4 regions of the Marinobacter sp. AL4B genome follow, and region 2 is predicted to be linked to each of the others. Evidence: predicted binding sites of a transcription regulator. Region 2 holds the regulator's gene; each other region holds the start of a gene.
The links. Region 2 encodes sigma-54, which starts transcription at its own class of promoters, with help from an activator protein. Its sites were predicted from a motif close to ANTGGCATNNANNTTGCTNT; they were not measured.

Region 1 (7,858 bases), on a different contig from region 2:
GTGGAGGTGTTGCGTACGCCGCCTTTGACTCGGGCGGTTTATCATAACTCGGATGTTGGTGAGGAAATTCCCGACGGGCTGTATATGGCGATAGCTCAAGTATTGGCTTACGTTTTTCAGCTGCGGCAGTTCCGGAAGGGGCGCGGTCCCAAACCTGGAATGCCCGATTTCCCCATTCCCCGGGATTTGCGCCACTGATTTTAGTTCCGGGCCGATGGTCCGGTTGCTCCGGTCACATCTTCATACCCTCACGAATCGTTTGCCCTGCCAGAGTCCCGCTGAGTACTATAGCTTGCTTCTTAATGGCGGCGTCGTCGCTATACACCTCGGAGAGAACCTATCCATGGATTTCGCGTTTGTTGAAGATATACAGTTCGGTTTTGATATCGCCACCAGCATATCGATTATTTTTGCCGGACTGGCGGTTACTTTTTCATCCATCTATCGTGTCGTCGCATCGAAGCGCCAGGGCATCAATGAGCGGGTGAAGGCCACATCGCTGGAAAAGGTCATCAGTATCAAGGCTGAATTTGAAGATGCCTTCAGCGCCATGGTGGATGTGTCCACAAAACTCGAAAATCCCATTGATCGCTGGGCCAGCCGATCTGAAGGTCTCACTGCGTTGGCGGACAAGGTGGGCCGTGATCCGGCATTTCTTGAACGGCTGGTTGCCAAGACCGATGAATTCAAAGAGGCCGTAGGTAATTACTATGAATCCATCGAGAAGCGCCGTTACACCCTGATTCCGGTTCTGGATTCGATTCCTGGTCAGCAGCAGTTTCTGAAGGTGTTCCTGGAGGACATGGCCGACATCAGCCGCATGTATAACAGCATGGCCGGCGGCCACTTTTCGTTGCTCAGGGAAGTAATCAGTACTCAGCAGTTCGTAGATCGGCTTTTGCAGGACGTGACCTCGGAGGAAGCCAGCGACCGCCTGGACGTGTTGCTGGACAGCAAGGAGTTCCAGGCCATGGCCTATTCCGTGATTTCTGACAGTGATTACCTGGACTGGACTCGCTCACTGTGCCCGGATGAAAAGGAAGACAGTTTCCAGGAACTGGTGGAGTCTGGCGAGCTCATGGAAAAGGATTTTGACCTGTTCCGGGATTTGCTGCTGAATTTCTCGATTGGCCTTATTAACCGGCCTAATGCGTTCATTGCCCAGATACTGATGGGTATTTCCCGTCAGGTTCAGCAGGCTAGAATCGAGTGCAAAGATATACTGATCAAGCTGGCGGCCATGAGCCACAAACTGCTGTCGAAAGAGAACGGGGCGTCCCTGATGTCGGTCATCGAAAAGTACGAAGGTGATGATTACTTCGGTAGGAATACTTTGATTCGGTAAAACGCCTGTCGGTAGCCGACACAAAAAAACCGGTCTGTCACCTCTGTGCCAGACCGGTTTTTGGTTCTGCCCGAGGGGCTATTCCTGATTTTGCTGGTAAATGGTCTTGCCCCACGCCTCCCGGCCGCCCGGAAGCAGCAGGTTGAGGACAATTGCGACCACCGAGCACAGGGCGATGCCTTCCATGTGGCCGATGACCATGCCACCGATGCCGAATACCAAGGTCACTCCGACAATCACCAGATTGCGGGCCTGGGACAGATCCACCTGATGACGGATCAGGGTATTGAGCCCTACCACAGCGATGGAGCCGAACAGCAGACACAGGATGCCGCCCATAACAGGGACCGGGATGGTTTGCAGGGTCGCGCCGAATTTGCCAACAAAGGCCAGTACGATGGCCGTACCAGCTGCCCACCACATCACTTTAGGGTTGAAGTTACGGGTCAGCATGACGGCACCGGTGACTTCGGAATAAGTGGTATTGGGTGGTCCGCCAAGCATGGAGGCAGCGCTGGTGGCTAGGCCGTCGCCGAGCAGGGTGCGGTGCAGGCCCGGCTTCTCCAGGTAGTTTTTGCGGGTGACGTTGCCGATGGCCAGTACGTCGCCGATGTGCTCAATCGCGGGGGCGATTGCGACGGGGATCATGAACAGGATGGCTCCCCAACTGAAGGCCGGGGCGACGAAGTTCGGAATGGCGAACCAGGCCGCTTCCTGGACGGGGGTGGTGTCTACGATGCCGGCGAAGGCCGAGAGGATGTAACCCACGATGATCCCTATCATGATCGGAATCAGGCGGAAGATGCCTTTTGCCCAGACGGTCATGATGATGGTTACCAGCAGTGAGATCATTGCGATCACCAATGCGGTGTCTTCGGGCACGAGTTGGGTGCCACCATCACCGGTGCGACCCGAAGCCATGTTCACGGCGACTGGGGCCAGCCCCAAGCCGATGGTCATGATAACCGGTGCGATGACCACGGGCGGGAGCAAACGGGTGACGAAGCCGGTTCCGCGCAGGCGGATGATGCCGGAGAGGGCGATGTAGAGTATGCCTGCTGCCATCAGGCCGCCAAGGGTTTCTTGCAGGCCGAACTGGCTTTTGGCCGCCATGATCGGGGCAATGAAGGCGAAGGATGAGGCAAGGAAAATGGGAATCTGGCCGCCGGTGACGACATGAAAGATCAGTGTGCCGAGCCCCGCGGTAAAGAGCGCGACGTTAGGATCAAGTCCTGTGATCAGTGGCATCAGTACCAGTGCGCCGAAGGCGACCAGTAGCATTTGCGAGCCGGCTATGGCCTGTTTCCAGGTCGAGTCAGTCGTGATGTCCTGCATCCTTAAACATCCTTTTGCTTGGTGCCGAAGATCTTGTCTCCCGCATCGCCGAGGCCCGGCAGGATGTAGCCTTTTTCGTTCAGGCAGTCATCTACAGAGGCAGTGTAGATGGAAACGTCCGGGTGTTTCTCCAGTACTTTTTCTACTCCTTCCGGTGCTGCAACCAGAACCAGTGCCCGGATTTCAGTGCTGCCGGCTTGTTTGAGCAGGTCGATGGTGGAAATCATGGAGCCGCCGGTGGCCAACATGGGATCGATGATCAGCGCTGTGCGCTGGTCCAGTTCACCCACCAGTTTTTCCAGATAGGTTTCTGCTTCGAACGTTTCTTCGTTACGGATCTGACCGACCACGCTGACTCGGGCCACAGGAATCAGACTGAGTACGCCATCCAGCATGCCCAAACCTGCCCTTAAGATGGGGACAATGGTGATCTTTTTGCCGTGTATTTGTTCTACCGCTACCGGTCCGGCCCAGCCGTCGATGGTTTCTTCTTGTAGGGTGAAATCTTTCGTCGCTTCGTAGGTCAGTAGTGCGCCAACTTCTTGAGCCAGTTCACGAAAATTTTTGGTGCTGATGTCTGAACGACGCATTAGGCCGAGCTTGTGTTGGATCAGTGGGTGCTTCACTTCGTGGATAGGCATCGGGGTCACCTGTGGGTTCGGATTTTCTGGCTTGGTTTTTGATCAGTCAAACGGCAAAAGGATACCGTATCCAGGCGCTCACGTCAGGCGATCTGTTAGTGAGAAATCATAAAATTTATAGGGGATGGTACAGATCTTGCGAAGCAGTCTTCATGAAGGGGGGTTGCGTCAGATTTTCGACCCGGTGATGACACCGAATGGCCTCAAAGCACAGTGATCCGGAGAAGCACGCAGTATGGACAGAGCGCTCGTTCTGAATAACGTCAAAACTCTGACGCGAGGGAATCTCGGTGTCCCGCTGATGCTGATGGGGTTGTTGGGCATGATGATCTTGCCCATGCCTGCTTTTTTGCTCGACGTGTTCTTTACGTTCAACATAACGCTGTCGATCGTGATTCTGTTGGTGTGTGTCTATGCGCTCCGGCCAATGGAATTTGCTGCTTTCCCGACTGTGTTGCTGGTCGCTACGTTGCTTAGATTGGGGTTGAACGTAGCCTCTACCCGGATTGTTCTTCTCAATGGGCATGAAGGTGGCGATGCCGCTGGTAAGGTTATCGAGTCGTTTGGCGCGGTGTTGATTGGCGGTAACTACGCCGTTGGTTTGGTGGTATTCGCAATTCTGATGATCATCAACTTTCTGGTAGTAACCAAAGGTGCGGGCCGGGTTTCCGAAGTCAGCGCGCGTTTTACCTTGGATGCCATGCCCGGTAAGCAAATGGCCATCGACGCAGACCTGAACGCCGGCTTGGTGAATCAGGAAGAAGCTAAAGCGCGGCGTTCGGAAATTGCTCAAGAGGCTGATTTTTACGGCTCCATGGACGGTGCGTCTAAGTTTGTGAAAGGTGATGCGGTCGCCGGTTTGTTGATTCTCGCTATTAACATCATTGGCGGTGTGGCCATTGGTATGGTTCAGCATGGCCTGGACTTTACGTTGGCAATGGAGCGGTACGCGTTGCTGACCATTGGCGACGGTCTGGTCGCTCAGATTCCCTCCCTGTTGCTGTCCACGGCAGCCGCCATCATGGTGACCCGAGTGACGTCCAGCCAGGATATGGGTGGTCAGATTCTGCAACAGATGTTCAGTGCGCCTAAAGTTCTCGGAATCGCCGCGGGTATTTTGATTTTATTGGGCTTGATCCCGGGGATGCCGCATGTAGCGTTTTTGGGGCTGGGGTCGCTGGCCGCAGCAGCGGCTTGGTTTATCTGGAAAAGGCAAAGTCAGACAGTTGAAGAAGATGGCGTGTTTGCGGGGCGTGGCAGCATGCCGGCCAGCGTGGCGCGCCAGGGAGGCGAGGTTGTTCCGGATCGAGGTGGTGACGGGCAGGCACTGCCGCCACCCGGTGAGACTCGCGAGCTGGGTTGGGATGATGTAGCCACGGTCGATATTGTGGGTCTGGAAGTGGGCTACCGGTTGATTCCTTTGGTAGACAAGTCTCAGGGTGGCCAATTGCTTAGCCGTATCAAGGGTGTTCGGAAAAAGCTGTCTCAAGACATGGGTTTTCTGATGCCGTCGGTGCATATCCGGGACAACCTGGACCTGATGCCGAACGTTTATCGAGTTACCCTGATGGGCGTCACCATTGCGGAAGCCGAGATCCATCCTGAGCGGGAACTGGCCATTGACCCGGGGCAGGTGTTCGGGAAGGTTGAGGGTATTGCCGGGAAAGATCCCGCGTTTGGTTTGGATGCCATCTGGATTGAGCCGGACCAGAAAGATCAAGCCCAGACTCTGGGTTATACCGTTGTTGATGCCAGCACTGTGGTTGCGACCCATTTGAATCAGATCCTTCAGAAGCACGCCCACGAATTGATCGGTCACGACGAGGCGCAAAAATGGCTGGATCAGCTTGAAAAAATCTCCCCTAAGCTGGCGGAAGAACTGGTTCCGACCACCATATCTATCAGCATTCTGCTCAAGGTACTCCAGAACTTGCTGAAAGAAGAAGTGCCGGTTCGAGACATGCGCTCGATCGCCGAGGCCATCGTTAACGTTCACCCAAAGAGTCAGGATCCGAAGCTGCTTACCACGTTGGCGCGTCAGTCGCTGCGTCGAATGATCGTGCAGAGCATTTGTGGCAACGATTCCGAAATTCCGGTGATCACCTTGGATCCGGACCTGGAACAAATGTTGCTTAAGTCTGTTCAGCAGAGTCAACAATCCGGCGGACAGGATGATATTGGCATGGTGCTAGAGCCGAACATGGTCGAAAAGCTGCAGCGTTCATTGCAAGACAGCGTGCAGCGGCAAGAAATGTTGGGTAAACCAGCCATTCTGTTGGTCTCCGGGCCGTTGCGGCCTGGGCTGGCGAAGTTTGCCAGCTACGGGGTAGAGCGATTGCACGTGCTCTCGTACCAAGAGATTCCGGACAACAAGCAGATCACGATCGTTGCGTCGGTCGGCCAGTAAAGGTGATTAGCGCAACGCAGTCAGCTGAGTGCAGCTCGACGACAGAGGATGGAAGTTATGAAGGTTAAACGGTTTTTTGCGCAGTCCATGGCCGAGGCCCTGAAGCAGGTCAGTCACGAAATGGGGCCTGATGCCGTTATCTTGTCCAATCGCCGGGTAGATGGAGGCGTCGAAATTGTGACGGCTCTCGACTACGACGAAAACATGGCTCGCCAAAGCCTGGGTGACAAAGCGGCGGAAGCTACCAATGGTTCCCGTTTGGCTGAAATGCAGGCCGATCAGCATCGTCGCTTGGAAGATGAACTTAGTCGGACTCGCAGTCGCATCCAGGGCGTACGTGAGAAGCGTGCGGCCGCGGGTGCACGTTATCCTCAAGTATCGTTGACCAATGATTCGGGGATGGATTGGGATGTGAATGCAGGTTTAGTGGAGGATCGGGAGTCTCAAGCGCTAGCGTCAAAGCAGGCTCAAGGTTACTCCGATGAGTTGGCCGCAATGAAAGCGGAGATCAGCTCGCTGCGGGAGATGATGGGGGCGCAATCCGCCCCTGTTGCTGGTTCAAATGTGCCGGCCGAGGGGGGCGCTAAGAATGCCGTTCAGCAACTATTGAGCGAGCGCCTGCAAGAGTTTGGTTTGAGCCCCGATTTGGCAACATCCGTTGCGCGGCAGCACCGAAATGGCCGGTTGGAGGATGGGTGGAAAGCCTCATTGAAAATGGTCGCCACCGGCCTTCGGACCGGGCGGGAAGATTGGCTGGAGTCTGGCGGCGTGTACGCTTTGGTTGGTCCGACTGGATCCGGTAAAACAACAACGATCGGAAAATTAGCCGCTCGCTATGTGTTGGAACACGGGGCTGACAGCTTGGCGTTGGTCACCACAGATCGTTATAGAGTTGCGGCGCACGAGCAGTTGTTTGTGTTTGGTCGCATTCTGAACGTGCCAGTGCGGGTGGTTGACGAAAGCCACTCGCTGGACGACATTCTGGATGAACTTTCCGATCGACATTTAGTGCTTATCGATACTGCTGGACTGACCAGTGCCGACCGGGGTTATCAGGAGCAGCTCGCGGAGTTGGTTCGCAGCGACCACAATATTCATACACACTTGGTGGTGTCTGCGACCAGCCAGCCGCGTATCATGAAATCCGTTTGGCATTGCTATAAGATGGCAAGCCTTGCCGGCTGCATCGTGACTAAAATTGATGAAGCGCTTACCTTGGGCGAATCTCTAGGGTTTGTGATGGAAACCGGTCTTCCGGTCGCTTGGTATACCGACGGTCAAAAAATACCGGAAGATTTGCATCGAGCCGAGGCAGCTCCGTTGGTTCGAATGGGCGTTGAGCGCCTGAGAACGATGCAACATTCGCAGGATGCTGTTGAAGGTGCTTTGGCATAGCTATTGCGAATCAGACACCGGCATAGAGTCCCCTTAACGACGCAGTAAGAGACATTAAACAGTATGAGCAAACCACATCCGGTTCAGGTTATTGCGGTATCCGGCGGTAAAGGCGGTGTCGGGAAGAGCAATGTGTCGGTCAATCTGGCGATAGCGTTGGCAGAAAAAGGCCGTCGTGTTGTCGTGCTGGATGCCGACTTGGGGTTGGGTAATCTGGATGTGTTGCTGGGCGTGACAGCCAACAAGAATTTGTACGATGTCCTCAATGGAGAGTGTGATCTCAAAGACGTGCTGGTGGATGGGCCGGGAGGTATCAAAATCGTACCTGCTTCATCCGGTACCCAGCGTATGACCCAGCTCAGCCCCATGGAACATGCGGGCTTGATTAATGCGTTCAGTGAGCTGGGCGATCAGATCGACGTGCTGATTGTGGATACCGCTGCCGGTATTTCTGAGTCGGTTGTGAGTTTCCTGCGCGCCGCCCAAGAGTTGTTGTTGGTTGTCTGCGACGAGCCAACCTCGATAACGGATGTGTACGCGCTCATTAAACTAATGAATCGTGATTACGGAACAGACCGCTTCCGAGTGCTTGCCAATCAGGTTCGAAGCGAAGAAGAAGGTAAGCATTTGTTTGAAAAGTTGACGCGAGTTACCGAACGTTTTCTGGATGTAGCGTTACAATATGTGGGTATCGTGCCTTACGACGAAGCGGTAAAAAAAGCCGTTCAACGCCAG
Region 2 (7,858 bases):
GCCTTCACGTTGAACTCTGACGAGCCCATCAAAGTCAGCGCCAACTCAGCGCGATTGGATGACAGTGCCGGAACGGCCATCTACACCGGAGCCGTGGAATTGGTGCAAGGTAACGTACAACTGGATGCGGAACGGGTTGTGCTTTATCGCAGCCCACAAGGCCTTAGTCGAATTGAAGCGAGCGGCTCTCCCGCCGTATACCGCCAACCGTCCCAAGACCAAACGGCGGTCATTAATGCCGAAGCGCTGAACATCACTTGGTCTGCCAAAGACAGCCAGTTAACCTTTGAACGAGAGGCCTTGATCGAACAAGGTGGCAGTACGTTCCGGGGCGACATCATTCACTACGACACCGTGAATCGAGTGGTTACAGCAGAAGGCGGCAATCCTGAGGGCACAAGCTCAGGCCGCGTAGAAATGGTGATTCAGCCTCGCAGTTCAGGTCAATAACGGGAAAGTTCTGATGGCAGTTCTCAGGGCCAGCAATCTGGCCAAAAGCTACAAGCAAAAAAAAGTGGTTCTGGATGTTTCTCTGGAGATTCGTTCCGGTGAAATCGTCGGATTGCTGGGCCCCAACGGTGCCGGTAAAACCACCTGTTTTTACATGATCGTCGGGCTGGTTCCCGCTGACCACGGCCGCGTCACCATCGACAACAACGACATTACCCCCCTGCCTATGCACGGGCGCGCTCAAAAAGGCATCGGCTACTTGCCACAGGAGGCATCGGTCTTTCGCAAACTGACCGTGCGCGACAACATCATGGCTATCCTGGAAACCCGCAAAGCGCTTTCCAAAGCGGATCGTGAGGCGAAGCTCGAAGAACTACTGGAAGAATTTCACATCACTCACATTCGCGACAGCGTGGGCATGGCACTCTCTGGTGGGGAACGCCGCCGCGTAGAAATTGCCCGGGCCTTGGCCATGGAACCTGCGTTCATCCTTCTGGACGAACCCTTTGCTGGCGTAGACCCCATTTCAGTCAGCGACATCAAACACATCATTCGGCACCTGCGCGACAAAGGCATCGGCGTTCTTATCACCGACCACAACGTACGCGAAACCCTGGATATTTGTGAGAATGCCTACATTGTGTCCGGCGGACACATCATCGCATCGGGCAACGCAGACGCCATTCTATCCAACCAACAAGTGAAAGAAGTCTACCTTGGAGATGAGTTCCGACTATAGACAATCGTAGACCTGAAGGCCGGGCTGATTGTTTTGCTGAACGCTAGCAAGTAAACTCGGCAGGGTACTTGCTTATATTGTTGGCCAAGCACTGTAAGTCACCAGCGCACAACAATTTTTTATATTTGCAAGCAATGTTTTTGATCGGGATGCGAGCACGTTATGGATATTAAGCCATGGTTATGAAAGCCTCATTACAGCTTAAAATGGGCCAAAGCCTAACCATGACACCCCAGCTGCAACAAGCCATTCGGCTATTGCAGCTTTCCACGCTGGATCTACAGCAGGAAATCCAGCAAGCACTCGATTCAAATCCCATGCTGGAAACCTCCGAGGACGACGATCAGGCGGATTCCACCGACCAGCAAGAAAACGGCCACGAAGAGCAGCACGAAACCGCAACAGCTCAGGAAGAGTCGGCTGCCGAGCCGCCAAGTTCGGATTGGGACGAGTCAGAAACCGCACCCGACTGGTCCGCGGAAGATCAAACACCCGATAACATCCCCGACGATCTGCCGGTTGATACCGCTTGGGATGACATTTACCAGTCGGCACCTGCTCCTGCCAGCCGTGGCGACGATGAAAACGATTCTGACTTCGAAACCCGGAACTCACCGAGCGAGACTCTGCACGATCATCTGGAATGGCAGCTGAACCTGACTCCGCTCAGCGAACGGGATCAAGCGATCGCCCATGCCTTGTTGGACGCCGTTGATGACCGGGGGTATTTAACGTCTTCCATCGAAGAGATCCACTCCGGCTTATTTGAAAGCTCAGAAGAAGATCCGCTGGAACTCGACGAGGTTCAGGCGGTTCTGCGCCGGCTCCAGCATTTTGATCCGCCCGGTGTGTTTGCTCGAGATCTGCAAGACTGCCTACTGATCCAACTTAGTCAACTGCCACCAGACACGCTTTGGCTTCGCCAAGCCAAGCTCGTGGTCACCCAGTTCCTGCATTTGTTAGGCAACCGTGACTACGCTCAGTTGCTTCGCCGCAGCCGCCTGAAAGAAGATCAACTGAAAGAAGTGTTGGGGCTGATCACCAGCCTGAACCCAACGCCGGGTGACAGCGTCGATCGCACAGAACCGGACTATGTCATCCCGGATGTCATCGTACGCAAACACGAAGGCCGATGGCGCGTCGAACTCAACCCGGAAATTGCCCCGCGCATTCGCGTAAACGCGAGCTATGCTTCACTCATACGTCGGGCAGATAGCAGCGCAGACAACACCTACATGCGTGACCAGTTGCAAGAGGCCAAATGGTTTATTAAAAGCCTCCAGAGCCGGAACGAAACCTTGCTCAAAGTGGCCACTCGCATTGTGGAATACCAGCAGGGTTTTCTGGATCATGGTGACGAAGCCATGAAGCCGCTCATTCTGTCGGACATCGCCCAAGCGGTCGATATGCACGAGTCGACCATCTCGCGGGTTACCACGCAAAAATACATGCATACACCACGGGGTATTTTTGAACTCAAATACTTTTTCTCCAGCCACGTGGGCACGGCCGAAGGTGGAGAATGTTCCTCAACGGCGATTCGTGCGATGATCAAAAAACTGATTGCGGACGAAACTCCAAAAAAGCCATTGAGTGATAGCAAAATTGCAGCCATGCTAGGAGAACAGGGAATCAATGTTGCCCGACGTACGGTAGCCAAGTACAGGGAGGCGATGCATATCCCACCCTCGAACGAGCGTAAGCGTTTGGTTTAAGGATTCGTCAGTACAAGAGGTGCTGACACTCAGTCCGGCAAAAGCCGGCTATATGACAACAGGAGAAGCCTATGCAACTCAATATTTCAGGCCATCATGTAGAACTGACTCCCGCATTAAAGGATTACGTAACCACCAAGTTTGATAAGCTTGAGCGACACTTTGACCACATCAGTAATTGTCAGGTGACGCTGGAAGTTGAGAAAGTTCGCCAGATGGCCGAAGCTACCCTCCACGTGATTGGTGGCGAAATTCACGCAAAGGCTGAAAACGAGGATATGTACGCCGCCATCGACGGCCTGGTCGATAAACTCGACCGCCAGATCCTCAAACATAAAGAGAAAACAGTTGCCCGGATGCAAGGTAACGGTTAACGCGCCTGTTAGCGTGAAACCAAACCGGGCGTTTCAATAAAACGTGCTGCGGCAGGAGTATTATCCGGCCGCAGCCTTTTTTTTACGGAAATGAAGTCGATCTATGAGCGATTCATCCCTGACCATCGACAACATTCTGGCTCCAGAACTGACCCTGTGCCGTGTTGCAGCGTCAAGCAAAAAGCGTGTATTGGAGTTTATCGCTGAGTACATTCACCAACAGGATGAAAGTCTCAACGATACAGATATTTTCAATAACCTGGTGTCACGAGAACGGCTGGGCAGTACTGGCATAGGCGAAGGCATAGCGATCCCTCATTGCCGTCTGGCTGGGCTAGACAGAGTCATTGGCGTTTTGATGACACTGGCCGAACCGGTCGATTTCGATTCCATCGACAACCAACCGGTCGATATTGTTTTCGCCTTGATTGTGCCTAAAGAGGCGACCAGCGAACACCTGGAGTTGCTCAGTCAGCTTGCTGAAAAGTTTAATGAAAGCTCTTTTTGCGAAAAGCTGCGCCAGTGCCAGGAGACCGAGAGCCTGCACAGGGCCATGACTTCAAGTCATAATTGATACGAGTTCAGCAAAAGCGCGCAGCATGAGAGGAATACTGTTATGAAGCTGATTATCGTCAGCGGCCGCTCAGGTTCGGGCAAAAGTACCGCCCTGCACGTACTGGAAGATTTGGGGTTTTACTGCATCGACAACCTCCCCATCGGGCTTCTCTTCCCTTTGACGCAAGAAGCCTCTCAGGAGGCGACCACTCGCCTGCGAAAAATGGCGGTCAGCATTGACGCGCGGAACCTTTCCGGCGAGCTGGCCAACTTTGAGGCGATTTACAGCCAACTCAAAAGCACCGGCATCGATGTCGAGATCATATTTCTGGATGCCGACGAGCAAACCCTGCTGCAACGTTTTCATGCGACTCGACGCAAACACCCGCTCAGTGATGACAAAACATCCCTCCCTGAAGCGGTGTCCTACGAAAAAACGCTACTCGAGCCTTTATCCCGGCTGGCCGACCTGTATGTAAATACCACAGGCTTATCCATGTACGAACTGCGTGACATGGTCAAGCAGCGGGTTGCCGGTCGGAAAGATCAAGAATTAGCGTTATTGGTTCAATCGTTTGGCTTCAAGCACGGCGTTCCCGTGGACTCCGATTACGTATTCGATGTCCGATGCCTTCCCAATCCCTATTGGGACACCAGCCTGCGCAAGTACACAGGCATCGATCAACCGGTCATCGACTTCCTCGAACGTGAACCGTTAAGCCAGAAGATGGTCAACGACATCATTGGATTTCTGGATTCCTGGCTACCTTCCTTTGCAGATAGCAACCGCAGCTATATGACCATCTCCATCGGTTGCACCGGCGGCCAACACCGATCGGTGTACGTCTCTGAGCAACTGACCAAGCACTTCGCGAAAAAGTACCGTAACGTACAGGTTCGCCACTCCGAGTTGCCTCACCTGCAGGCCAGAGGGGAAATCTGATTCGCCATGATCAGACGCACCGTTACGATTATCAACAAGCTCGGCTTGCACGCCCGAGCTACAGCAAAACTGGTCGCCACCGCCTCTGAGCACGAAGCTCACGTCTGGATCAGCCGAGATGACCGCAAGGTCAATGCAAAAAACATCATGCAGGTCATGATGCTTGCGGCCAGCCAAGGCACTACCGTTGAACTGATTGCTGACGGCCCAGACGAACGAGAAGCCATCGATGCACTCACCGAGCTGATTGCCGATTATTTCGGCGAAGGCGGCTGATTCTTCGCAATTCACCTACAACTACCCCTCACCGATGCTCGCTAACTCCGCTATAATACGGAGGTTTTCTGACCGTAGGTGGATCCATGTCTGATATTCTGGAACAAAGCCAGGCCCATCAGAGACTCCGCTCCCTGAGCGAGGCTCTGGATAGTGGCGCGCTCAAACAGGTTTCGCGCATCCTGAACGGCGGCCTCAGTCCCAGTGATATCGCCCACCTTCTGGAATCCTCCCCGCCTCGTCAGCGGGCTTTGCTGTGGAATCTGGTTGATAAGCAACTAGAGGGCGAAGTTCTCCAGCACCTTGGTGACGATATCCGAGGGTATTTCCTGAGCAAGTTTAACGCTCAGGAACTGGCTGACATTATTGAAGATTTTGAGTCGGATGACCTCGCCGACCTGCTTCAACAGCTACCGGACACGGTGATCCTTGAAGTACTGGACACCATGGACGAACAAGACCGGCAGCGGGTAGAGGAAGTTCTCTCCTATCCCGAAGACACCGCCGGCGGGTTGATGAACACGGACACCATTACGGTACGTCCGGACATCAGTATCGACGTGGTCCTGCGTTATTTACGCCGTCACCGTAGCCTGCCACCTATGACCGACAGCCTGATCGTGGTTAACCGACGGGATGAGTTTATCGGCACACTGGCCATCACCCGCATGCTGGTATCCAACCCCGCGTCTACGGTCCGCGAGGTCATGGACACCGACATTGAACCCATTCCGGTGAGCCTGTCCGACACCAAAGTAGCCACCCTGTTTGAACGCTATGACCTGATCACAGCTCCGGTCGTTAACGAGCACAACAAACTGCTGGGCCGTATCACGATCGATGACGTGGTCGATGTTATTCGTGAAGACGCCGACCACTCCCTGATGAGTCTGGCCGGTCTTGATGAGGATGAAGACACCTTCGCCCCGGTGATGAAAACCACCCGTCGTCGGGCGGTTTGGCTGGGCATCAATCTACTGACCGCATTTACCGCTTCGGCCGTGATCGGGCTGTTTGAAGAGACCATCGCCAAAGTGGTTGCCTTGGCCGTTCTTATGCCCATTGTCGCGAGCATGGGCGGCATTGCAGGCAGTCAAACGCTTACGCTGGTGATTCGGGGCATGGCCGTGGGACAAATCAGCAGCGTAAACGTGGCGTGGCTGCTGAATCGAGAGCTGCTCTCCGGTATCCTTAACGGACTTTTATGGGCCGGTGTCGTCGCCACCGCGGCCATTCTTTGGTTCGGTGACTGGATGATCGGCGGCGTGATTGCGGCCGCTCTGGTGATCAACCTGGTCGCAGCCACCGTGGCTGGCACCGTACTGCCGCTGTTTTTGAAGTCCCGTAACATTGACCCGGCCCTCGCCGGCGGTGTTATTCTGACAACGGTGACCGATGTTGTTGGCTTCATGGCCTTTCTGGGATTGGCCACCCTCTTTTACGCCTGACAGAATCGATAGACAACATGACTGATCATACTGACGACCAACTTCCAGAATATCTGGGGCCCAGTAAATCGCAATTGAAGCGTGAGATGCACGAATTGCAGGATCTCGGCAAGCGCATGCTGGAACTGAACGAAGATCAGCTCGCCACGCTTCCGATCAGCGACCGGCTGCAACGGGCCATTCTGGAATCACGCCGTATCACTCAACGTGAAGCCCGCCGCCGGCATCTGCAATACATCGGCAAAATCATCCGTCAGGAAGACGACCCCGAAACCATCAGTAAAACAATTGATGCGTTCTATGCGGGCAGCGAAGAGCATACTCGTCGCCACCATCTCGCTGAGCGCTGGCGCGACAAGATGATTTCGGAAGGGGATTCGGTAGTAGGAGAGTTTATCGACTACTGTCCGACGGCAGAAGTTCAGCACCTGCGAAATCTGGTACGAAACGCCCGCAAAGAAGTCGAAAAGCAGACCAACACCGGGCAGTCCCGCAAGCTGTTCCGCGCACTTCGGGAATGGATTGACGAAGCCGAGCAGCGCTAACGCTGCTGACCTTTATAAGCGCCGGTGTTCCCACACCGGCATACGCGTCCGTACTTGTTTTAAGCGTTCCAAACTGACATCGGCCAGAGCCACGCCCGGCCCTTCTTCGATTTCGTCAACTACCTTGCCCCATGGATCGCATATCAGGCTGTGGCCGAAGGTTCGCCTGCGCTCACTGTTTTGACCACCCTGACCCGGTGCCACTACCCATACCTGATTTTCAATGGCCCGGGCGCGAATCAACGCATGCCAATGAGCATCTCCGGTTTGCCAGGTAAATGCACTAGGCAAACACACCCAGTCAGCCCCCTGCTCCCGGAGGGCGCGAAACAACTCGGGAAACCGTAAGTCATAGCAGATCGCCAATCCCAAACGGCCCGCCGGGGTATCGATGGTAACCACTTGTTCACCGGGCTCGAACGCGTCGGATTCTCGATATTGGCCGTGAGCGTCTTCGACCATGGCATCAAACAGATGGATCTTGTCATAGCGAGCAACTTCGCGACCCTGATCGTCAAACACCAGACAGCTTGCCCTCACCCGATCCTCAATAGCTGAGCCATCCGGCCGATTCGCCAAAGGCATGGAGCCTCCGACAATCCAAAGCTTGAGCGTTCTGGCCTGCTCCGCAAGAAAATACCTCACCACGGGACTGTCACTCACTTCTTGCTCACCACAGGCTCGCATCTGGCTGGTGGCCAATACGGCAAAGTTCTCGGGCAACACGGCTACCTTGGCGCCACGCTCCGCAGCGTCTTTGAGCAGGCGGGCAGCTTCCGCCAGATTGACCGCACTGTCGTGACCACTCACCAT
Region 3 (7,858 bases), on a different contig from region 2:
GATGATGGTCTGGGTGACCGCATCTGAGGTCTCAATGGTTTTAGCATTCGCCTGATAGTTGCGCTGGGCAATGATCAGGTTGACGAGCTCAGCTGAAAGGTCAACGTTGGATTCTTCAACCGAGCTTGCCTTGATTGAACCCAAAGTTCCGGTGTCCGGAGCGCCGATGACAGGCTGACCAGATTCGAAGGATTCAACCCAGGTGGTATCGCCTACCGGAGACAAGCCATTGGTGTTGTTAAACGATGCCAACGCCACCTGCCCCAAGGCTTTGGATTGGCCATTGGTATATCGGGCAAAAATCACTCCCTCCCCCGACACGTCAAGCCCCGAAAGCCGCCCGGTTGTATAACCGTTTTGCTGCTGATTATTCACACCAAACGTGGCGCCATACTGCGTAGCTTGTCCGAGATCCAGAACGAAGGCGGAACTGTTCGCCGGCAACGGGATCGGGCTAACCACACTCGAAGGATCTGCTGGAGGGCCATCAGCACCGTTCGGGGCACCGTTAGGATCTTTCGGGACCCAGTCAGCGATAATGATTTCTCCATTCACATCGCCGTTAATGGACTCCAGCTGACCGTCCTGATTGAAGATAGCCGTGTATGGCTGCTGGTCGGTTCCGGCCACCATTTCACCATCGATTTCAACATAGATCGACCACTGGCTTTGGCCTACACCGTTGCCCGGCGATGGCTCTTTTACGAAGAACTGGGTCATTTCGTGGGTGTTGCCCAGACTGTCGTAAATTTTTGTGGAGGTGGCGTGATTGTAGGTACGTTGGTCTATGGGGTTAAAGGCATTTATTTCGGTAAAGCCGGTTGCGTTAAAAGCGGCCTCGAACGAACTACTGCCGGAATCGGTTGTAACCCCATCCACACTACGGTTAGTGGTTACGATCAATTCTCCGTCATAGGTTTGACTGTTCGCCAATGGAGTTCCATTTGGAGCGTCACCGTAAGCCACCTCCAGAATCTCGCCGCTATCTTGAACTACCCTCAAGACTGAACTGGTATTAGGATCATCATCATGATCAATGACCGACGCCGAAATCGAGCTCTGACTGCTATTATTAATAGCCGCAGCCACATCCTCCAAGGTAGCTACGTTTTGCAGGTCCAGAGCAATCGGCCCGGATCCGCCAATTTTAATTTCCATTCGGAAATTCGAAGCACTGCTCACATCGGAATCACTCAACCCTGTCAGCGTCGCAGACGTACTCGCAGTCGCCGTAACGCCTGGGGCGTCATTAATTGCACTGGCCGCCTCCGCAGCGGACGCACCTGCACCTATTTGGGGAACAGAGTAATTGCCAGTTCCGTCGTTATAGCCAAATGTAAACGCCGAACCTCTTAGCGAAGCAACGTCAACCGGAGCAAAATTGCGCACGCGCTGCTCCAACACCGACTGCCGAGAATCCAAATTCAAATCCGTAACCAGATTCGTAGTTCTACGCGGTGCAAGGTTTCCAGTCTCAATCGCCAGATCCCCACGCACACCAGATAGATTCCCGTCATCATCAGCTGTATAACCTTGAACCTTCATGTTCTGGTTATTCACCACGAACCCGTCTTTATCGATCCCGAACTGTCCTGCCCGCGAGTAACGGGTTTCACCGTTATTGCTCAGAATAAAAAAGCCATCGCCGCTGATGGCCATATCCAGCCCGCTATCGGTGAAGCTGATATTGCCTTGGCCAAACGACTGCTTAACATCCTGCACCCGCACACCGTCGCCAATCGGATTTGTTCCGCCGCTCAGAAAGCCGTTGGCGTACAAATCGCCGAATTGCACTTTACTGCCTTTAAAACCGACTGTACTGGCGTTGGCAATGTTGTTGCCGGTTACGTCCAGATCCACCGATGCGGCCCGCAGACCACTCAATCCAGTATTAAATGCCATGACTTATACCTCCTGGTCCGACACCGGTTCAGTTAATTTGTTTTACATCAGACAGAGCAATGGAACCCATGCCTGCCAGATTCAATGTAATGGAGCCACCATTGTTCAGAGACACACTGTCTACGTTTGCACTGACCATGGTGCCCAACTGCTCCGGCCCGGATGGGTAACTACCCTGCGCAACAATTTGGTAAGGGCCTTGCGGCAAAGCATTGCCGTTGCCGTCTTGACCGTCCCAACGGAAAGACACAACACCAGCTTCACTGCTGCCCATATCGATCTGCCGTACAAGCTCGCCCGACTGATTCATCACAGACAATCGCAAGCCGCCGGTAGACGCTGGAACGTCGATGGTGCCGGTCACTTCACCCTCTGCGCCAAGAATGCCTACACTGGAGGGAGCCAGAACGGTTTTACCCACCATGGCCGACGCCTGCAGCGCCTGACTTGAGCGGAACTGCCCAGCCACTTCGTCCACCGTACCGGTGAGGTTCTGCATTTCTTCCAAGGAGCTGAACTGCGCCAACTGGGAGATAAAGTCGCCGTTGTCTTGCGGCTCCAGCGGGTTCTGGTTTTTCATCTGTGCCAGCATTAATTCCATGAAGGCATCTTTACCGAGCTCGCTACCACCCTGAGCCTTGCTGTCTTGCTGAACTCGATACTGGCCCAGCACATCGGCGGCAGACGCTGAATTTACTGCACTCATCACTCTCTCCTCGCCCTATTACTGCTGACCCAGCGTCAAGATACGCTGCATCATGGATTTAGCGGTGTTCATCACGTCTACGTTCATCTGAAAGCTGCGCGATGACGACATCATGTCCGCCATTTCTTCAACCACGTTTACGTTTGGATAGAACACGTAACCGTCTTCATTCGCTGCCGGGTGGTTCGGCTCGTAGCGCATTTGTAGCTCAGCATCACTTTCAACAACCCCCTCAACCCGTACGCCGGCACCTGCACCGTCTTGCGAATGAACACCAAAAGTCTGTTGGTCCGGGTTCAACATAGATTGTTGAATCGCCGCGAATACCGGCTTGCGTGCACGATAAGTGCCTTCCGTGCTGGAACTGGCGGTTTCGGCATTGGCGATGTTCGAGGCGGTAGTGTTCAGCCGCAGGGACTGTGCGGTCATGCCTGAACCCGCAATGTCGAAAATGTTACCCAGTGACATGACTGTCTCCTTCAATCAAAAATGGCTGCGGCTTACTCGCCTTTCAGGGCTTTGGTCAGACCTGAAAACTTGCTGCTGAGAAACTGGAAGCTGGCTTGGTAGTCCATGGCGTTACGCATGAAACGGGTTTGCTCCTGCTGCGCGTCCACAGTGTTCCCGTCAACCGAAGGCTGGTGAGGTGTGCGGTACAGCAATTCACCGTCGGCCCCGCCCGCTCCGGACGTGTCCATGTGCGAACTGTGGGTGGTGGCCATCTGAACACCGCTCATTTCATTCTGCGCTTTCTGCATCATGGCGCGGAAGTCGATGTCCCGCGCTTTGTAGCCAGGGGTATCTGCGTTCGCCATGTTGTTGGCCAGCACTTCTGCCCGCTTAACACGACCTTGTAGGGCCTGTTCGTGAATACCCAATGCGCTATCGAATGAAATTGCCATCACTACCTCCAGAAATCTGCTCCGGCTTTTGATCACTCAGTGATTGCCGGTTTTGCGTTCTGATAGAGGTAAAGCAAGCGGGATGCCAAAAACAAAAAAGCCTGCGGAAATGCAGGCTTCGTGGGGTATGGGGTGTAATCTTAATATTGTTTGAACCGGCAACACAGCTTCAGGTTACACAAAGGCGGCAAGCTGTTTCCTCACCCTGCCGCCCCACGATCACACACTCCAGGCGCGCGATTGATCAGGCCCTAACCACTCCTCAATAAAATCACCACTCGATGGCCGTGGAACAGGCGGCTTATGAGATGAAACCGTTCCGGTGTAAAGGAAGCCGGTAATAATCTCATCCTTTGACAGGCCAAGCCCCTCACGCACGACGGGATCGTAGGCGAATGCACCCGAACGCCACATGACGCCATATCCTGCATCTGACAATGCCAGCAACAGAAAGGACATCCCCGAAGCCGCAGACATTACCTGCTCGACATCCGGAACTTTTTTATGGGGTTTGGGCGAAGCGATACCTACGATGACCATTGGCGCACGGAGTGGTGCCTTGCTGGCATTATCCCGGGCCTTCTCGCTGGCATCTACCCCGCAAGATTGCGCAAACAGATCCCCAAGCGCAGCCAATGCTTCACCTTCTATAACGAGATATCGCCATGGACGCAGCAGTGCATGATCAGGCGCACGAGCCGCGCATTGGAGTGCAAGATCAACCACATCTCGGGGCGGAGCCGGTGCCTCTAACCGCGGTTCTGACGAACGCTCCATAAGAAACTGGGCAATAGAACTCATATACTCTCGCTATTTATACAAGTGTGTACAAAATCGTTGTGTCTGTTGACTTGGGTTAATTGTGACTAATACTTAATGCTGTTAACCTTTAGTCGCAGGTACTACCAATAAAAAACTTTCGGCACCCACCATGAGCCACACTCGACTAAATTACAGCGCTGACAAGCAAAACGTCTCTACGTTAAGCGTGGCGGTATGGGTGCGCCATTAAGATGATGAGTGCTCCGGCAGAACTTCGCAACGTTTCCGTCAATTCGGGAAAAGTTTCATTAAACGACCCCTATGATAACACGGTCGTAATCCCCCCCATGCCAGACTACAGTGGACGCATTCTGGCTTACACATTCACATCACTTGTTGTCGTCACCGGCGTATTTCAGGACATTTTTGCGCACTGGCTTCTATGGCTCGTGGCCATGGGAATGGTTTGGCCCCATCTTGCGCATGTCATTACTCGCCGTACATTCTTAAAAACCTCACCGCGAATTCGCCAGAAGATGTTACTGCTCGACTGCGCTTTCGCCGGCTCGCTAATTGGGGCAATTGGCCTGATCGCCATTCCCACCACCGCGATCATCCTCATGCTGATGTTCAGTTGTCTGATTGTCGGCGGCGTGCGGCTCTGGATGTTTGGTACTGCGCTAACGGGCTCTTCTTTGGCCGCCACCGTTGCCGTTCTTGGCAGCGCGGACAACCTGCAAGCCCCCCTTTTGACCAGCGTCATCGCAGTGCTGGCAACTGGCGCATACATCTGCGTGACGGCCTATTACTCACACGTGCAGGCAAGAGCCCTGTTGTACGCCAAAACCCAGATTCAGAACCAGCGAGAACAATCCATTGCGCTCTCCCACAAATTGTCTAAGTACCTTTCTCCGCAGGTGTGGCAATCCATTTTTACCGGCGAACGCGATGTTCGGCTTGAAACCCAGCGCAAGAAGCTAGCGGTATTTTTTTCCGACATTAAAGGCTTCACGGAATTGTCTGAAGAAATGGAACCCGAAGCGCTTACCGAACTTCTGAACCACTACTTTAACGAGATGTCTCAAGTGGCACTGCGGTACGGTGGCACCATCGACAAGTTCGTTGGCGATTCCATTATGGTGTTTTTTGGTGATCCAACCAGCCGGGGCCAACGCGAAGACGCATTTGCGTGTGTGTCTATGGCCATCGACATGCGCAAACACATGAAGATCATGCGCCAGAAATGGCGTAGCCAAGGCATTAAAACCCCACTCGAAATCCGCATGGGTATCAGCACTGGTTACACCACGGTCGGCAACTTCGGCGCCGAAAATCGTATGGATTACACCATTATCGGCAAGGAAGTGAACCTGGCCAGCCGGCTGGAGTCCTTAGCCGAAGCTGGCGAGATTCTGATTTCTTATGAAACATTCTCGCTGATTAAAGACCGCATCATGTGCCGGGACAAAGGCGAAATCACGGTGAAAGGCTTCGGCAAACCGGTGCCTATTTACGAAGTAGTCGACTTCCGCCGTGACATGGGGCCAAACCGCAGCTTCCTGGAACACGAACACAGCGGCTTTGCGATGTATCTTGATTCAGACAAAATCACCGAACGTGAGCGCACCGTTATCCTCACGGCGCTCGAAGATGCAGCTGATCGCCTTCGCCAGGAAGACGAAACAGAGTAACCATTCGCTTTACTGCCGCACCAACCTAGGCCCTAATCCATCTTGTGGACTGGTGCTTCGCCACGGATTGATATCCAACCCGCCCCGGCGAGTGTAACGCGCGCACACCATCAACTCTGAGGGTTTACAACGCTGCATCAAATCCGTGAACACGGTTTCCACACAGTGCTCATGGAAGTCTTGTTTCTGCCGAAAACTGATGATGTAGCGCAGCAACCCAGCACGATCAATTGCCGCGCCAGTGTAGCGTATAAAGATTGTTGCCCAATCCGGCTGCCCCGTTACCGGGCAATTACTTTTCAACAAATGGGAGCACAGCCCCTCCGTCACCTCGGGACCATTCGCCAACAGAGAATCCGGCGCGTAGTCGTACACAACATCTTCCACCGCTTCGTTATCGATCAGCTCGCAATCATCTGGCCGCCCCACTGCGGCGGCGGTTTCATCAACACTGCGCATCTGCACGTGAACCGCACCGCCACAGACCCTGGACAAGTCTCGAATGATCGTTTCTGTGACTTGCGATTCAGAAGAGAAAACATTCTGATTCAGAGAGTTGAGATATAACTTTAAGGATTTACTTTCAACAATAGAAGGCGATGCAGCGGGAAAGCGAATCTCCGCCCACGCCACCACTGGTACGCCGCCAGGGCGCAACCAGGATAGCTCCCATGCCTGCCACATATCTTCACCAAACCAAGGCCAGCGCCCATCTTCAAGGCCAATACGCCGTCGGTTGTCTTCCCTGGCCACCGGGAACAACAGCGAAGGATCGTACTGATCCGGATAATCGCTGGACTTGCCCAGCGGAGCGTTATCAAGTGCCATATAAGTTACCGGACCCCAATTAGTGTCGAATGCCCTTACCTCGCGCCAACATGCGCAGGGCAACGGCTGATAGCAAAACAATAAAGACCAGAATCATACCAAGTGACACGAACGGATTAACATCCGAAACACCCAGTATGCCGTAGCGAAATCCATTCACCATATACAAAATGGGATTAGCCAACGACACGTTCTGCCAGAGCGCCGGCAACAAATCGATGCTGTAGAACACGCCACCCAAATAGGTCAACGGAGTGAGCACAAACGTCGGCACGATGGAAATATCATCAAACTTGGTCGCCAGCATGGCGTTGATAAAGCCACCTAAGGAAAATAACGCGGAGGTCAGGAACACAGTAATGACCACCATCGGCAAGTTATGGATGGCCAGTTGCGTGAAGGCCAGCGATAACAAGGTGACGATCAACCCGATAATCAAGCCTCGGGACATACCACCCACCACGTAGCCGGCGAGAATCGTCCAGTTCGGTACCGGTGAGACCAACAGCTCTTCAATGCTGCGCTGGAACTTCATCGAAAAGAACGACGACACCACGTTCGCATAGGAACTCGTGATGACCGACATCATGATCAGTCCCGGAACAATGAACTGCATGTAGTCAAAACCGCCCATATCGCCGATGCGGGAGCCGATCAGATTACCGAAGATGATGAAGTAGAGTGTCATGGTGACCGCAGGTGGCAACAAAGTCTGCGGCCAAATCCGGGTAAACCGACGAATTTCACGCAAAACAATGGTTTGAAACGCAGTCCAAAGTGCCAGAGGTGTCATGCCGATCCCTCCTTCGTGCTTTCGGCTTCAGCGGCATTCTCTTCAACCATCCGCACAAACAACTCTTCGAGGCGGTTCGCCTTCGTTCGCATGCTGGTTACCTTGATGTTTTGCTTTTCCAGTTCTCTGAACAGCGCGTTCAACCCTTGCCCTTTCGCCACCTCAACTTCCAAAGCACCATCACCGTTAATCACGCACTTGAAGCCTTCCAGCTCGGGTGCTGCATCCAGCGGTTGTTCGGTATCAAGAATAAAAGCCTCAACACTTAATTGCT
Region 4 (7,858 bases), on a different contig from region 2:
GAGAAAATGTCTCCGGTGATCCAGAACCGTGCCGATGAAGACGGTCATCCGATTGCTTTCCCTGATACCTGTGTCGGCACCGACAGCCACACCCCACACATCGATGCATTGGGCGTTATTGCTGTGGGTGTGGGCGGTTTGGAAGCAGAGACAGTCATGCTGGGCCAGCCGTCTATGATGCGCCTGCCGGACATTGTCGGTGTGAAGCTCACGGGCAAACGCCAGCCGGGCATTACTGCAACCGACATCGTTCTGGCGATTACCGAATTCTTGCGTAAGGAAAGGGTCGTAGGGGCGTATCTTGAGTTCTTTGGTGAAGGTGCTTCCAGCCTGACCATCGGCGACCGTGCCACCATTTCCAACATGACACCGGAATATGGCGCCACGGCAGCAATGTTCTACATCGACGAGCAGACCATCGATTATCTGAAGCTTACTGGCCGGGAACCAGAACAGGTTGATCTGGTTGAGAAGTACGCGAAAGAAACCGGCCTGTGGGCCACCGAAATGACAGAAGCTCAGTACGAGCGTGTACTGGAATTTGATTTGTCTACGGTTGTTCGAAACGTGGCTGGTCCGTCTAACCCGCATCGCCGTGTCGCAACGTCAGAGCTGGGTGATCGCGGTATTGCGGTGAATTTGGACAAGGCTCTGGAAGAAGAGAAGAAAGGTTTGATGCCGGATGGGGCAGTGATCATCGCTGCAATCACATCTTGTACTAACACCTCTAACCCTCGCAACGTAGTAGCGGCTGGTTTGGTGGCGAAAAAAGCCAACGAGCTGGGCTTGGTGCGTAAGCCCTGGGTTAAATCTTCCTTTGCCCCGGGCTCCAAAGTGGCTCGCCTGTATCTGGAAGAAGCCGGCCTACTGCCAGAAATGGAAAAATTGGGCTTCGGTATCGTGGCCTACGCCTGCACTACGTGTAACGGTATGTCTGGCGCTCTGGACCCGAAAATCCAGCAGGAAATCATTGACCGTGACCTGTACTCAACTGCGGTACTGTCCGGCAACCGGAACTTCGATGGCCGTATCCATCCCTATGCCAAGCAAGCTTTCCTAGCGTCACCGCCGCTGGTTGTGGCCTATGCTATTGCCGGTACCGTACGCTTCGACATCGAACAGGACGCCTTGGGTTACGACAAAGACGGCAAGCCGGTCACCCTGAAAGACCTGTGGCCTTCCGATGAAGAAATCGACCGCATCGTGGGCGAGTTCGTGAAGCCGGAGCAGTTCAAAGAAGTCTACATCCCGATGTTCAACCTGGATGCTGTTGAGCAGGCCAAGAGCCCACTGTACGACTGGCGCTCGATGTCTACGTACATCCGTCGCCCGCCATACTGGGAAGGTGCGTTGGCTGCCGAGCGCACCATGACGGGTATGCGCCCGCTGGCCGTTTTGGGTGACAACATCACCACGGATCATCTGTCGCCATCTAACGCCATCATGATGGACTCCGCAGCCGGTGAATATCTGCACAAAATGGGTGTTCCGGAGGAAGACTTCAACTCCTACGCTACGCACCGTGGTGATCACCTGACCGCGCAGCGGGCTACCTTTGCCAATCCGAAACTGCTGAACGAAATGGTTCGAGATGAAAGCGGCGAAGTGAAGCAAGGCTCGTTCGCTCGTATTGAGCCAGAAGGGCAGGTCACTCGCATGTGGGAAGCGATCGAAACTTACATGGAACGCAAGCAGCCGTTGATCATCGTGGCCGGTGCGGACTACGGCCAAGGCTCTTCCCGTGACTGGGCAGCCAAAGGTGTTCGTCTGGCAGGTGTGGAGGTGATTGTCGCGGAAGGCTTCGAGCGTATTCACCGTACCAACCTAGTGGGCATGGGCGTATTGCCGGTTCAGTTCCGTGAAGGCGAAACTCGCCAGACCTACAATATCGACGGGACCGAAACCTTCGATATGAAAGGCGAAATCGCACCGGGTGCGGAGCTCACTCTGGTGATCAACCGTAAAAACGGTGAGTCCGTCGAAGTGCCGGTGAAATGTCGTCTAGACACCTTCGCTGAGCTGAATATCTATTCGGCCGGCGGCGTACTTCAGCGCTTCGCTCAGGATTTCCTGGAAGCCGAAGGCGCAGCGTAAGCAGATTGTCGTTTGGACATCTGACCCTTCGGGGTCAGATCCCACTCAATTCAGAGAGGCATTTCATGAGCTTCCCCTCACAAATTAAAGTACCCGCGACCTACATACGTGGCGGAACGAGTAAGGGCGCGTTTTTCCGCCTGCAAGACTTGCCGGAAGCCTGTCAGGTGCCCGGTGAGGCCCGCGACAAGTTGTTGCTTCGGGTGATCGGCAGCCCCGACCCCTATGAGAAGCAAATCGACGGTTTGGGTAACGCCACTTCCAGTACCAGTAAAACCGTAATATTGGCGGCACCGACGCAACCAGACCACGACGTGGATTACCTGTTTGGTCAGGTTTCGATCGACAAACCCTTCGTGGATTGGAGCGGTAACTGCGGCAACCTGACTGCGGCAGTTGGTGCTTTCGCTATCAACGGCGGTTTTGTTGCTAAAGATCGGGTTCCCGAAAACGGCATATGCACCGTTCGGATCTGGCAAGCTAACATTAAGAAAACCATCGTTGCCCACGTGCCCATCACCAAGGGTGAGGTGCAGGAAACCGGCGACTTTGCGCTGGACGGTGTCACCTTCCCGGCAGCTGAAGTGAAGATCGAATTTATGGATCCGGCCGACGGCGAAGGCTCCATGTTCCCCACGGGTAATCTGGTAGACGATCTGGACGTGCCGGGCGTGGGTATGCTTAAAGCGACCATGATCAACGCCGGTATCCCCACCATCTTCGTGAACGCCGAAGACATTGGCTATAAAGGCAGTGAGCTTCAGGGCGACATCAACAGCGACCCGAAAGCACTGGCCATGTTCGAAACCATTCGCGCCCATGGTGCGGTAAAAATGGGCTTGATTAAAGACATCGCCGAGGCAGCGAATCGTCAGCACACGCCGAAAGTAGCCTTCGTCGCTAAGCCGGTGGATTATGTATCCTCCAGCGGAAAGCAAATTACCACCTCGGAAGTGGACTTGCTTGTGCGCGCTATGTCTATGGGTAAGTTGCATCACGCCATGATGGGCACGGCAGCGGTGGCGATTGCTACGGCTTCAGCGATTCCCGGTACATTGGTGAACCTCGCGGCTGGCGGCGGTGACCGTACCGAAGTGACTTTCGGTCATCCTTCAGGCACTTTGCGCGTAGGCGCGGAAGCCAAAGAAGTGAATGGTCAGTGGACTGCAACCAAAGCCATCATGAGCCGCAGTGCGCGGGTTATTATGGAAGGCTGGGTGAGGGTGCCTCAAGACAGTTTCTGAACTAAGCTGAGGCATACCCTGACGATTCCGGAAATGGGAGGATTTTGCCATGGGAGCTAACGCAGACCAGAACACACGTCCTGACTACGATGTGGTGTTACAGGAAATTGCGGACTATGTCCTCAATTACCGCATCGACAGTGAAGAGGCATGGGAAACCGCCCGTTACTGTTTGATGGACACTCTGGGCTGCGGGCTTCTTGCCCTGAGATTTCCGGAATGCACCAAACACCTTGGCCCCTATGTGGAGGGCACTGTGGTTCCTCATGGGGCCAGGGTGCCCGGCACGCCTTATCGGTTAGACCCGATTAAAGCGGCCTGGGATATTGGGTGTATCGTACGTTGGCTGGATTACAACGATACCTGGCTGGCGGCCGAATGGGGCCATCCCTCGGATAACCTCGGTGCCATTCTGGCCGTGGCCGATCACCTATCCCAGAAACGTGTCGCTAACGGGCAAGCGCCGCTTGCCATGAAAGCCGTGCTGGAAGCCATGATCATGGCCCATGAAATTCAGGGTGTCCTCGCTCTGGAAAACTCGTTTAATCGAGTCGGGCTAGATCATGTGGTACTCGTAAAAGTGGCCTCCACGGCCGTCAGCGCCAAATTGATGGGGGCGGATCGGGAGCAAATGCTTTCGGCTCTTTCCCACGCTTGGGCAGACGGGCAATCCCTTCGTACCTATCGCCACGCCCCTAACGCAGGCTCCCGAAAATCTTGGGCCGCAGGCGATGCTGCCTCACGAGGTGTGCGCCTAGCCGATATCGCCATGAGAGGCGAGATGGGTGTTCCCGGTGCCCTGACCGCCAATCAGTGGGGCTTCTACGATGTGCTCTTCAGTAAAACCAACCGCGATCAAGCCTTAAAGCCAGACGCTCTTCGCAAGTTCTCATTACCGCAGCCGTTTGGCTCCTATGTGATGGAGAACGTACTGTTCAAGATTTCGTTCCCGGCGGAGTTTCATGCGCAAACCGCGGCCGAAGCTGCTGTGAAACTCCACCCCGAAGTGAAAGACCGGCTCGATGAGATTGACCGCATCGAATTGACCACGCACGAATCCGCTATTCGCATCATTTCAAAGCAGGGCGAACTGGCTAACCCGGCCGACCGTGATCATTGTTTGCAATACATGAGCGCAGTCCCTCTGATTTTTGGCGGCCTCACCGCAGAGCACTACGAAGACAGCTTTCACGAAACCTATCCCGAAATCGACCGCCTACGCAACAAAATGCAGGTAATCGAAGACGAGCGATTCACTCAGGAGTATCTGGAGCCAGACAAGCGTTCAATCGCGAACGCCATTCAGGTGTTTTTCGCCGATGGAAGCCGTACGGAAAAAGTTGCCGTTGAATATCCGATTGGTCATCGAAGAAGGCGGGAAGAGGGTATGCCGTTATTGGTGAAGAAGTTCGAGAACAGCTTAAAGACCCGATTTGTGCCCCGGAGATGCCAGGCGATTATGGCCAGCTGTGAAGATTTAGGGGTACTGGAGGTTATGCCGGTTCATGAGTTTGTGGGCTTGTTTGTGGTCTCCTGAAAGAACGTCAGCTTCTATTGTCAGCTTTTTTTACGCCAAGAAATAACTCGAATTTTAAGGTGTTGTTTTAAAAGTCTTTTTTTTATGGCATAGATACTGCTTCGTTCCTGTTGATTAATAACAATCATGGAGCGTTAGCAATGAAAAACATGGCAACGGCAGTAGCGGCATTAATGTTTGCCGGAAGCGTTGGTAGTGCAGCGGCGGCACCAGTCATCAATATCAGTTCCGAAGGATTTAGTGCAGCGCAGGCAGCGGAAGCGGCTTTTCTAGGCAATTTGAATGCAGGGTATATGACCGAAACATTCGACAGCGGTTACGCGGTTGGTGCGCAATCCATGACGGTGACGTCACTCGCAGGTGTCGGATCGTTCACAATGGATACGGCCGGTACAGGCGGTGCGTGTGACACCAGCCCGTATTCTTGTAACGCCGGCTTGGCCGTTCTCGATTCTGTAAGCTCACCGTATTCCGGTCGGTTTGATGTCTCTCCAGACAACTGGCTGGACAGCATGGATGCACAGAAGATGACGATTTCTCCTTCTGGCGGGTATACCGCGATGGGGTTCTACATGACTGACCCTAACGATTCCGGCGGTAGGTTCTCTATCGGGGGCGTGGATTTTTCGTTTTCCGACATTTTTGGGTCATCTCTGGGAAATGGAAAAATCTTTTATATTTCTTTGTATGACGACAGTGGGTTGGGGGATCTCAGTATCTACTCTAACAGTTCTAACGATGGTTACGGACTCGACAACGTAACCATAGGAACAGTCCCAGAGCCAGGAACCTTGGCATTGATGGGATTGGGCTTGATTGGATTGGTTTTGGTTCGGAGCAACAAGGCTAAGGTATAAGATTTGAGTCCGCTAAGTGCGGGATGCGCGCTTAGCGGGGTTTGTAAGTTTTTGTTAACTAGTGCTTCAGATTGTTATTGCGGTAATGGGATTGTGTACTAAACTACATGTTCACAACTGGTAGTAAGTCGCATTGGATGCGATTTGTTTTTATTGTGAACATAACAAGGAGTCGGCGTGGCCCACGTCAGGTTGTTTAAGCACTACTTCCACCTGCCTTTTATGCTTCTGGGTTTAATCGACCTAGTTGTTTTAGTGGCTTCTTGCTCTTTAGCTGTGTTTTTTAGGTTCTTCGGAGACGCAGCGTTCTTCAATGAACATTTCGCTATTGTTTTCCCCTCGCTCGTTGTTTTTTCGATGATTAATCTAACAGTCATGATGGCTTTAGGCGCATATCAAGCAAGCGTTGAAGAGGGCATGTCTGGAATGATGCTTCGCACTATTCTGGCCCTGATATTGGCCATCCCTGTTCAAGGATTTGCCTATTTTGTGGCTAGTGACTGGCTCTGGTATCTGGGCAGCTTCGATCTGCTGTCTTCGGCAGCCGTCTTATCGGTATTTTGCCTTGGGATAGCCCGGGTTCTTTTTTTTGGGATATTGGGCAAAGATCGGTTCAAGCGACGTGTCGTGGTACTGGGCGCGGGGCGTCAAGCAAAGCGATTACTTCAAGACCTTACAACTCCTTTCAATCGCAAGGGATTTACGCTCGATGGCTTTATCCCTATGCCCGATGAGAGTGTGGAGGTTAACGAGAAACACCTGATAAATAATCCGGGTTCCTTGCATGAATATGTGATTCGACACCCTGTCCGTGAAATTGTTATAGCCGTTGATGATCGTCGCAGAGGCTTGCCGATGGATGATCTTCTGGAATGCAAGATGGCGGGTGTCAGCATTATTGACGGTATCAATTTCTACGAACGTGAATCCCGAAAAGTAGCTCTTGAGATGCTTACACGAGGTTGGCTGGTGTTTTCCGATGGCTACACGTTTTCAGCAGTGTACGGAATGGGTAAGCGGGCTCTCGATATTATTACTGCGGCGGTACTTCTGGTTTTTACTTTCCCGATCATGTTACTGACGGCACTGGCGATCAAAGTTGAAGACGGCATCTCGGCCCCGGTTGTATACAGTCAGGAAAGGGTTGGTGTGAACAATCGGGTATTCCGCGTTTATAAATTTCGATCAATGGTTACGGATGCCGAGAAGGGTGGTGCAGTCTGGGCGAAGCAAAACGATTCAAGGGTTACTAAAGTCGGCGACTTTATCCGTCGTGTGCGGATTGATGAGCTGCCGCAGATATTCAACGTTTTGAACGGAAGTATGGCTTTTGTAGGGCCACGGCCTGAGCGTCCGGTTTTTGTGGAGCAGTTAACCAATAAGATCCCGTTCTATGCGGAACGGCATAGGGTTAAGCCAGGCCTGACCGGCTGGGCACAATTATGTTTTGCCTATGCAGATAATGAAGAGGATACCCGGGAAAAACTCCGGTATGACCTATACTACATAAAGAATCAGAGTCTCCTTCTCGACCTTCTGATTGTACTTCAGACAGTTGAGGTGGTTTTGTTCAAGAAAGGCTCAAGGTAGCTTCGGGGTTAATGGCCCTGGAACACGGAAATCAGCATCAATAAAAGAGAGAAAAACAATGTCTCTGAAGTCACTTGTCTCTGCAGTATTTCTTCCACTAATGGCGGCCATCTTGTTGGTTGGCTGTGCTTCTAATGCTCCCTCTTCACCGGAAATGGTTCAACGCGCTTTGGCAATGGAAACGCGAGACAGCGTTGACCAGTACGTTTTGGGCGCCACCGATGTGGTACGGGTCTCCGTTTGGCGCAATGAAGACATCAGCATCTCCGTTCCGGTTCGGCCTGATGGCATGATATCTGTACCGCTGGTTGGTGATGTGCGGGCGAGCGGGGAGACCCCCGAGCGGCTAGCCCAATCCATACGAGCGAAGTTGTCAGAGTATATTCGAGAACCGCAGGTGAGCGTTGTGGTCACCTCGATGGGAAGTCATGAATTCACCGACCGAGTCCGTGTAACTGGAGCTGTTCGTCAACCGATTTCGATACCACATCGTAGCGGTATGACAGTTCTTGATCTGTTCCTGAATGCAGGCGGTG

Region 1: a site for sigma-54 is predicted at 3,445-3,464, ahead of flhA (flagellar biosynthesis protein FlhA). Genes of this name have one in related genera too.
Region 3: a site for sigma-54 is predicted at 3,581-3,600, ahead of flgB (flagellar basal body rod protein FlgB). Genes of this name have one in related genera too.
Region 4: a site for sigma-54 is predicted at 4,959-4,978, ahead of K5L82_RS05870 (PEP-CTERM sorting domain-containing protein). Genes of this name have one in related genera too.

What each region holds. Positions count from the first base shown of each region.
Region 1 is NZ_JAILWZ010000011.1:643,379-651,236, reverse strand. Features, by position in the region: gene flhB (flagellar biosynthesis protein FlhB) at 1-198, shown strand, start outside; gene K5L82_RS07160 (hypothetical protein) at 344-1,345, shown strand; gene K5L82_RS07155 (uracil-xanthine permease family protein) at 1,424-2,680, opposite strand; gene upp (uracil phosphoribosyltransferase) at 2,683-3,321, opposite strand; gene flhA (flagellar biosynthesis protein FlhA) at 3,557-5,728, shown strand; gene flhF (flagellar biosynthesis protein FlhF) at 5,786-7,123, shown strand; gene K5L82_RS07135 (MinD/ParA family protein) at 7,187-7,858, shown strand, end outside.
Region 2 is NZ_JAILWZ010000010.1:223,724-231,581, reverse strand. Features, by position in the region: gene lptA (lipopolysaccharide transport periplasmic protein LptA) at 1-450, shown strand, start outside; gene lptB (LPS export ABC transporter ATP-binding protein) at 464-1,189, shown strand; gene K5L82_RS03085 (RNA polymerase factor sigma-54) at 1,372-2,904, shown strand; gene hpf (ribosome hibernation promoting factor) at 2,976-3,278, shown strand; gene ptsN (PTS IIA-like nitrogen regulatory protein PtsN) at 3,382-3,852, shown strand; gene rapZ (RNase adapter RapZ) at 3,895-4,776, shown strand; gene K5L82_RS03065 (HPr family phosphocarrier protein) at 4,783-5,052, shown strand; gene mgtE (magnesium transporter) at 5,139-6,500, shown strand; gene yjgA (ribosome biogenesis factor YjgA) at 6,518-7,045, shown strand; gene K5L82_RS03050 (carbon-nitrogen hydrolase family protein) at 7,058-7,858, opposite strand, start outside.
Region 3 is NZ_JAILWZ010000009.1:151,148-159,005, forward strand. Features, by position in the region: gene K5L82_RS01275 (flagellar hook protein FlgE) at 1-1,902, opposite strand, end outside; gene K5L82_RS01280 (flagellar hook assembly protein FlgD) at 1,931-2,608, opposite strand; gene flgC (flagellar basal body rod protein FlgC) at 2,627-3,076, opposite strand; gene flgB (flagellar basal body rod protein FlgB) at 3,109-3,510, opposite strand; gene K5L82_RS01295 (nitroreductase) at 3,730-4,311, opposite strand; gene K5L82_RS01300 (adenylate/guanylate cyclase domain-containing protein) at 4,524-5,963, shown strand; gene queF (NADPH-dependent 7-cyano-7-deazaguanine reductase QueF) at 5,973-6,791, opposite strand; gene K5L82_RS01310 (ABC transporter permease) at 6,811-7,584, opposite strand; gene K5L82_RS01315 (ATP-binding cassette domain-containing protein) at 7,581-7,858, opposite strand, start outside.
Region 4 is NZ_JAILWZ010000011.1:377,737-385,594, reverse strand. Features, by position in the region: gene acnD (Fe/S-dependent 2-methylisocitrate dehydratase AcnD) at 1-2,094, shown strand, start outside; gene prpF (2-methylaconitate cis-trans isomerase PrpF) at 2,160-3,338, shown strand; gene prpD (2-methylcitrate dehydratase) at 3,388-4,875, shown strand; gene K5L82_RS05870 (PEP-CTERM sorting domain-containing protein) at 5,016-5,732, shown strand; gene K5L82_RS05865 (TIGR03013 family XrtA/PEP-CTERM system glycosyltransferase) at 5,910-7,322, shown strand; gene K5L82_RS05860 (XrtA/PEP-CTERM system exopolysaccharide export protein) at 7,381-7,858, shown strand, end outside.